DNA from 2 places in the Spectribacter acetivorans genome. Region 1 is predicted to be linked to the other one. Evidence: riboswitches for the same ligand, from Rfam matches in the RefSeq annotation. Region 1 holds a riboswitch; the other holds the start of a gene.
What was found. A riboswitch is a leader RNA that binds a small molecule or an ion and turns the genes downstream of it on or off. The one in region 1 is predicted to bind S-adenosylmethionine.

Region 1 (4,217 bases):
ACGTTGGCCACAGCCACGGTCAAATGCCAGTCACCCTCGATTGGTGCCGGTGCCCAGCACCACAAGTACCGGCTGAACTCTCGCGTTGCTCCTCGCAATTGCGGCTTGAGCAGCGTCCGGCAACCACGAGGCTTTTTGCTATCTACTTCCGAGTTTCCCATGTGAGCTTCTCCATTAGTCGATGGGATGGAGTCGCTACACTGGCTCGGGGCCCGACAGCCGCGATGGCGACGACTCTTGCCGCGTCAGGATCTGTCACGCCGTCGGAAGGGTGGCTCAGGATGGCCGTAAACTGCCAGAGATTCGATGGAATACTAGTTCGTCACCGCTAACACGTGGCTTTCGGCCTTCGAACCGGACGTCATTCCAGCTCAAGTTCCGTTCCCAAGCGTTTTTTATAGCTCGGGTCCCGATAAATCGTCTCACCATCTCTGCTTTCTATACGCCCCGTAGGACGGTAACCGCCATCCCGCACCCGACGCGTGCCGCCGGCATCAGGCGCACTGATCTCGCCCACGGGCTGGTAATTGGAATCCCGGACGGTGTAGCTGCCGTCATCCCGCCGGTCGAGGCGATACTTCACCCGATACTGGTTATCGCGAATGACGTAGTCGTCGCCCCGCTGCTGGATATCACCCTGCCGCTGGTAGCTACTGTCACGGATAGTCCCGGTATCGCGGTCGCCGTACTGGAATTCCGAGAGGGTCCGCATGCGGGGCTCACCGGTCGCAACGCAGCCGCTCAGGAGCACGCCCGCGACTAGCAATGACAGGAGCTGCAATGCGGGTTCTTTCAATCGGTTGATCTGGCTCATGGCATCCGCTCCCGAGACGTCGAGACTAGCCGCTTGGCAATTTTCGCGTCAGGCTGCCCGGTAGACACCGCTCACCCTGAGACGTTTGCTGCGCGCTGTCCATTGTCGGCAGATCAATCCGACAAGGCGTGTCGAGACAGCCCAGGAAACGTCACGGAGAGATCAGATATGGCCACCTCCCTGCCGGAAACATTCGCCTGGTTTGAGTCGCAGCCGCTCAAGGATCGGGAGCGCACGAGAATTTGCCAGTGCGGCACCGAGCAGGTCATTCGTCGGTCGAGAGACCGCAGTCGCATGCGGGCGGTCATGCTCAGCCTGGTGTTCGTCGATCAGTTCGTGCATCAGCATTACGGCAGCCTCCATCCCCGGTTCCGCGAGTGCTACCCCACCCCGCAGCTGGCAGACCACGCCTTCCACGGTCACACTTCGCCCAGCTGGCTGGTTTATTCGCGCTACGAATACGATCCGAAGCCGGACTGGTCGCTGATTGCTGCCACCCTCCGCGATTGCCTGGATGACGCCAGAGCCTGGCTCGAGGCCGAGTCCGGCGAGCCCAAGCCGGACTTCTGGGTGCTCGTGCGATACGAAATCAAGCGCGAGTTCGAGTGGCAGCACCTGGATGATCTGATGGCGGTGTTGCCCTGAACACGGGCCCGTCCAATCTCGGCGACGCATTTGCAGGGCCTCGGTAGCGCTGCTAGTCTTCACTTTGCGCCGATTTGAGCTCAGATTGCGGGCGCGTAACAAATGCCGCTAAAGCGACCTGAAAAGGCCCGCTTTGGCGTATTCGCTGAGCGGGTTTTTTATTGTCCGGATGCCGGGCAGCCGCCGATTTAAGTACCAACTTGCGGGCGGGATACAAGTACGGCTAAAGCGGCGGTATCCGGTTCACTCCCCGACCGACACCTGCCGGTGTTTCTGTTCGGGGACGAGGAATCGGATCATGACGCAGCGCTATCTCTTCACCTCCGAGTCGGTCTCCGACGGCCACCCCGACAAGCTGGCCGACCGCATCTCGGATACCGTACTCGACCGCTGTCTGACGCTGGACGCCCACGCGCGGGTCGCCTGCGAGACCCTGCTGGCCGACAACCTCGTGGTGGTGGCCGGGGAGTTCGGCTTTCGCGACGACCGGCACTTCGAGCAGCTGCGCGGCGAGCTGGACGGGCTGGTCCGTGGCGTCCTGCGCGAGACCGGCTACGACGACAGCTTTCCCGGCATCGACCCCGACCGCTGCGAGGTGCTCCTGCGGGTGCACGGCCAGTCGGTGGAGATCGCCGGGGCCGTCGTTCACGAGGATGGCGAACTCGGGGCCGGCGATCAGGGCCTGATGTTCGGATACGCCTGTGACGAGACACCGGAGCTGATGCCACTGGCCATCCGCCTGGCACACCGGATCATGCAGCAGCACAAGCGGCTACGCGGGGACGGCACCCTGCCCTGGCTGCGGCCGGACGCCAAGGCCCAGGTCACGCTCGGCTATGAGGACGGACGCCCGGCGACTATTGAAACCGTAGTGGTCTCCACCCAGACCGATGGCACCCTGGATGAGATCGAGCTCCATAACCAGGTCATGCAACAGGTCGTGGCGCCGATCATGCCCAAGGCCCTGATGCGGCCCCATTCCCAGTGCCTGGTCAATCCCGGCGGGCGATTCGAGGCCGGCGGCCCCCATGCCGACGCCGGGCTGACCGGGCGCAAGATCATCGTGGACACCTACGGCGGCAGCTGTCCGCACGGTGGTGGCGCTTTTTCGGGGAAGGACCCGACCAAGGTCGATCGGTCAGCGGCCTATGCGGCGCGATGGGTCGCCAAGACGGTGGTGGCCGCGGAGCTGGCGTCGAAGGCCACCGTGCAGCTGGCCTATGCGATCGGCCGGGCAGCGCCGGTGTCGGTGCGTGTGGATACCCATGGCACCGCCAGTGTTGATGAAGCCGACATCGAAAAGGCCGTCCATCGGGTCTTCGATCTGTCACCGGCGGGTATCATCCGGGACCTCGAGCTGACGCGACCCATCTATGCGGCAACCGCAGCCTTCGGTCACTTCGGGCGGGAGCTGCCGGAATTTACGTGGGAATCGACAGCCCGGGTCGATGCGCTGCGGGCGGAACTCGGGCTCGGACCCGGCGCGCCGGAAAAGCAGCGGCAGCTGTCCCGCTTCATGAAGGAATTGCATGGCGCCGGGCAGGTCAGCGACGAGATGCGCGCCTGGTGGGCGAATCGCTACTGATGTTGACCGGTGGCGGTCGCGCCCATCACGGCAGCGGCCGTGTGCCGGGACAGGTCGATGGCGGGAAGGCCCGCCTCGGCCATCGCCCGGCCGAGCTTTTCGACGAGATCGGGATTGTGCTCGCTCGGCGACGGGGGTTCCCGCAGGATCCAGCAGACGGCGGGGATGCTGGGGCCGTCGAAGAGTTCGGCGATGACGGCTTCCGGTCCGTAAACATCCAGGCCAGAGTCCCGGTAAAGCTCGTGGATTTCAGCATGGGTAAGCGAATAGACCACGCCGTACGCCTGCCCCCCGGGTTGCCTCAGGATCGTCGAGCGTGCACCGATGCAGAGACGGTGATCCCGGACGACCGCCCGTCTTGGATTTCGTGGTGCCACACCACGGTGCCGCAGCATTTCCGCGCTCATGTATAGGCCGTAGAAAAATATATCGACCGCTCGAGAAGCTCGGCAATCACTCACGCAACACATACTCGCAAAATGAAAGAAAATACTCTGAAGCCCTTGGCATGATTATCCTCCTGGCCTTGCTTCCTGGTGCTTGGCTCGGTGATTTTCTCGTCAGCCGCAACCTGCCCCCCGACGATGATTGGGCGAACAAGGGCTTTGCGTTAACGACCCTCTGCCTGTTCGTTCTGAACTGGTATCTGTTTCGGGTCATCGCAGACATGCATCCATCTATCCGGACATTTTTTACCGAAAATTTCGCCGGCTCATGCGCAACGTTTTTCTCGTTCGGTTTTCTATTCGTACTGGAAGCGAACGCCTCCACTCGCCTCCCGGTCCCCGGCTGGCTGTACTTCGCGCTGTCGATAATTCTCAGCTTGATTGCTTGCATGGTGTTTTTTCATCTAGCGCTATTTATTCAGCGGTGCGGCCACAGGCCGCGAGCGGTGTAGGCCCGCCAAGGCTGGAACGGACTGCAATTGATTGTTAGATTCTTCTTCATCAAAAGAGCATATTTATCAAATAACCGAGCCCATATACAAGACTTACTATAATAAGATCTTGTACATAGAAAAACGAATACATTTTGGCAACACCGGAAATCCCGTTTCTACGCCTTGAATCTCTAATAAGGTTAAACCTGACGGGGTTGAATGACTTCAGTATGCACACAATAGCTGCTAGTGGCAGAACAAAGTAGAAAGGAGATTCTGTGAAGCCAATGTAA
Region 2 (4,217 bases), on a different contig from region 1:
ACCGGGTGCGGGTCGGTCCGTTTGGCAGTGAGGCCGAGGCCGAGCACGCCGCGGTCAAGCTGCGCGGGGCGGGACACCAGCCGCAGGTACAGTCGGCCGAATAGGCCGGCTGTGTCTCCGGTCTGGTAACATCCGCGTCATGACGCCCTCGCAGCGGTAGCCGCCGGTGATCTGGATCGACTACGCGATTCTGGCCGTGATCGCCGTTTCGGCCATGGTCGGGTTCTTCCGTGGCTTCTTTCGCGAGGCGATTGGTCTGGCCACGTGGATCGTGGCCTTCTGGCTGGCATTCCGCTTTGCCACGCCGGCCGCCGGCATGCTTGAAGGCTGGATCTCCGTGGGTTCCGCGCGTCTGGCCGTGGCCTTCGGGGTGCTGTTCATCGCCGTGCTCATTATCGGGGCGGTATTCAATCACCTGATGGCCGGGCTGGTCGACCGAACCGGGTTTGCCGGCACCGATCGCGGCCTGGGCGGTCTGTTCGGGGTGCTGCGCGGGGCTGCGTTGCTGGTGTTGCTGGTGCTCATTGCCGGGCTCACGCCGGTGCCCCGGGACGACTGGTGGGATCAGTCGCTGTTCGTCGGGCATCTGGAGCGGGGCGCCGTCTGGCTTCGGGACTGGCTGCCGGAAGAACTGGCCTCGGAAATCCGCTTCGATCCGACGGTGCCTACCGACGAGTCGGTCCCAACCAACGACACGGGAGACAACGCCTAACCATGTGTGGAATTGCCGGAATGGTCGCCCAGGGGCCGGTCAATCAGGACATCTACGATGCACTGACCGTCCTGCAGCACCGCGGGCAGGATGCCGCCGGCATCATTACCACCCAGGACGGCCGTCTGCATCTGCGCAAGGACAATGGGCTGGTGCGGGATGTCTTCCGTACCGAGCACATGGTGCGCCTGCAGGGTAATGCCGGGGTCGGCCATGTGCGCTATCCCACGGCGGGGGTGGAATCCTCGGCCGAGGCCCAGCCGTTCTACGTGAACACCCCCTACGGCATCTGCCTGTCGCACAATGGCAACCTCACCAATGCCGGCGAGCTGAGCGAGGCCCTGTTCCGCGCCGACCGTCGCCATCTGAATACCGATTCCGACAGCGAGATCCTGCTCAACGCGTTCGCCCACGAACTGATGCTTCGCGGCGGGCTGACGCTCAACGAGAACGATGTATTCGAGTCGGTGGCGGCCCTGCACCGTCGCTGCCGCGGCGCCTACGCGGCAGTGGCCATGATCACCGGCTACGGGCTGGTGGCCTTCCGTGACCCGAACGGCATCCGGCCGGTGGTCTACGGCAAGCGTACCGGGCTGACGGGCACCGATTACATGGTGGCCTCGGAAAGCGTGGCGCTGGATGCGCTAGGGTTCGAACTGATCGGCGATATCCAGCCGGGCGAGGCGGTGGTGATTACCCTCGACGGCCAGCTCCACGTGCGCCAGTGCGCCGAAAAGCCGGTGGTGTCGCCCTGCATCTTCGAATATGTCTACCTGGCCCGGCCGGATTCGGTGATCGACAACGTGTACGTGTACAAGTCGCGGTTGCGCATGGGCACCTATCTGGCCGACAAGATAAGGCGGGAATGGGCGGACCACGATATCGATGTGGTGATCCCGATCCCCTCGACCTCCCGTACCGCCGCGGTGGAACTGGCGGCCCAGCTGGACGTGAAGTACCGCGAGGGCTTCATCAAGAATCGCTACATCGGGCGTACCTTCATCATGCCGGGGCAGCAGCAGCGCAAGAAATCCGTGCGCCAGAAGCTCAACCCCATCGACCTGGAGTTCGCCGGCAAGAACGTGCTGCTGGTGGACGACTCCATCGTACGCGGCACCACCTCGCAGCAGATCATCCAGATGGCCCGCGAAGCGGGCGCCAACAAGGTTTACTTCGCCTCCGCCGCGCCCCCGGTGCGCTATCCCAACGTCTACGGCATCGATATGCCCTCGGCCAGTGAACTGGTGGCGCATGGCTACGACGAGGACGAAATCTGCCGCATCATCGGCGCCGACCGTCTGATCTACCAGGACATGGACGACCTGCGCCGGGCGGTGCAGAAGGGCAATCCGCATATCCAGCGGTTCGAGGATTCGGTATTCACCGGCGATTACGTCACCGCCGATATCAACGATGACTACCTGTCGCAACTGGAGCTGTTCCGCTCCGATTCGGCCAAGGAGCAGCGCCGCAGCGCCCCGGGCGCGGTGATCGAACTGCATAACGCGCGCTGAACCCGATCCGCATCAACTTGACCCGGCTGCCGGGGCAGGGCTAGTCTTTACTAGCGAAGTGCGCCGATTTGTGACCAGCTTGCGGGCGCGTAATAAATACTGCTAAATCGGGCATGACCCGCTTCGCACGCGGGTTTTTTTGTGCCCGCAGACAATGTCTTATCGTGTTGTAACGGGTGATCGAAATGAATGAGAACGACCAACCCACCTGGGGCACCGCCACCCGCGGCGTGCGGGCCGGCCATAGTCGCACGCCCGAAGGTGAGCACAGCGAACCCATCTTCGCCACGTCCAGTTTCGTGTTCGATTCGGCCGACCAGGCTGCCGCACGGTTCGCCGGCGACGAGCCGGGCAACATCTACTCGCGCTTCACCAATCCCACCGTCCGCGCCTTCGGTGAACGGCTGGCGGCGATGGAAGGTGGCGAGTGCTGCGTGGCCACGTCGTCAGGCATGTCCGCGATCCTGTCCACCTGCCTCGGACTGCTGGAGCAAGGCGATCACATCGTGGCCGCCAACACCCTGTTCGGCTCCACCATCAGCCTGTTCAACAACTACCTGGGCAAGCTGGGCATCCGCACCAGTTACGTGGCTACCACGGATGTCGACGCCTGGCGCGAGGCGGTCACGCCCGACACGCGGATGCTGTTCGTGGAGACCCCGTCGAATCCGCTCACCGAGGTGGTGGATATCGCCGCGCTGGCCCAGATCGCCCGTGAGCACGACTGCTGGCTGGTGGTAGACAACTGCTTCTGCACCCCGGCGCTGCAGAAACCGTTCGATTTCGGCGCCGATATCGTCATTCATTCCGCCACCAAGTTCCTGGACGGCCAGGGCCGGGCGCTGGGCGGCGCGGTGATCGGGGACGCCGAGACCGTGGGCGAGAAGGTGTTCGGCTTCCTGCGCACGGCCGGGCCGGCGATGAGCCCGTTCAATGCCTGGATTTTCCACAAGGCGCTGGAAACCCTGGAAGTGCGCATGCGTGCCCACAGCGAGAACGCCCAGACGCTGGCGACCTGGCTGGAGGCGCAACCGGGCGTCACACGGGTGCATTACCCCGGGCTGGCGTCGCATCCCCAGCACGAGCTGGCGAGCCGTCAGCAGACCGGCTTCGGGGGCATTCTGGCATTCGAGGTGGCCGGCGGCCGTGCCGGGGCCTGGCGGGTGATCAACGGCACCCGCATGCTGTCGATCACGGCCAATCTGGGCGATACCCGGACCACCATCGTGCACCCGGCCAGTACTACCCATTCGCGGATTTCCGCCGAGGAACGCGCTCGCGCCGGCATCGGCGATGGGCTGGTGCGGATTTCGGCCGGTCTGGAAAACGTCGAGGACATCATCGCCGATCTCGAACCGGGGCTGGCCGCTCTTGACGCGTGACGACATCCATTCGGCCCTGATGGCCGTCGACCCGGCGGACAAGTGTCGCCGGGTCGATGAACTGGCGGCCGAGGATGCCGGCATGCTGGCCGACGAAACCGGCGAATCGCCGGCCATTCCGGTCCCCGGGCAGCCGTCCCGCCCGCTGCTGGTGCACCCGGCGAAACTGCCGCGGCGGGGTCTGGGCACGGTCGAGGGCCGGGCCGCGCTGGTCCACGCCATCGCCCACATCGAGTTCAATGCCATCAACCTGGGACTGGACGCCGCCTGGCGTTTCACCGGCATGCCGCCGGATTTCTACCGCGACTGGCTGCGGGTCGCCGCCGACGAGACGCGGCACTTCCGCCTGCTGAACGAACGGTTGGGCGAGCTTGGCTTCGCCTACGGCGATTTCGACGCCCACAACGGATTGTGGGAAGCCGCGGTAAAAACAGCTCACGACGTACTGGTGCGCATGGCGCTGGTCCCGCGCGTGCTGGAGGCCCGCGGGCTGGATGTCACACCCGGGATGATCAAGCGCCTCACCGGCGCCGGCGACCGGGAAACGGTGGCCATCCTGGAAATCATCCTGGAAGAGGAGGTGCCGCACGTGGCTATCGGCACCCGCTG

Region 2: it holds a riboswitch for S-adenosylmethionine, as region 1 does, so the genes downstream of both, RM531_RS00555 (O-succinylhomoserine sulfhydrylase) here and metK (methionine adenosyltransferase) in region 1, are expected to answer to the same signal.

Annotation. Positions count from the first base shown of each region.
Region 1 is NZ_JAVRHY010000025.1:1,011-5,227, forward strand. It holds gene RM531_RS15655 (hypothetical protein) at 1-17, opposite strand, end outside; gene RM531_RS15660 (hypothetical protein) at 362-814, opposite strand; gene RM531_RS15665 (hypothetical protein) at 983-1,459, shown strand; SAM riboswitch at 1,516-1,592, shown strand; gene metK (methionine adenosyltransferase) at 1,758-3,044, shown strand; gene RM531_RS15675 (hypothetical protein) at 3,038-3,319, opposite strand; gene RM531_RS15680 (hypothetical protein) at 3,553-3,942, shown strand.
Region 2 is NZ_JAVRHY010000001.1:113,960-118,176, forward strand. It holds gene RM531_RS00540 (SPOR domain-containing protein) at 1-104, shown strand, start outside; gene RM531_RS00545 (CvpA family protein) at 167-712, shown strand; gene purF (amidophosphoribosyltransferase) at 715-2,226, shown strand; SAM riboswitch at 2,277-2,353, shown strand; gene RM531_RS00555 (O-succinylhomoserine sulfhydrylase) at 2,412-3,608, shown strand; gene RM531_RS00560 (ferritin-like domain-containing protein) at 3,625-4,217, shown strand, end outside.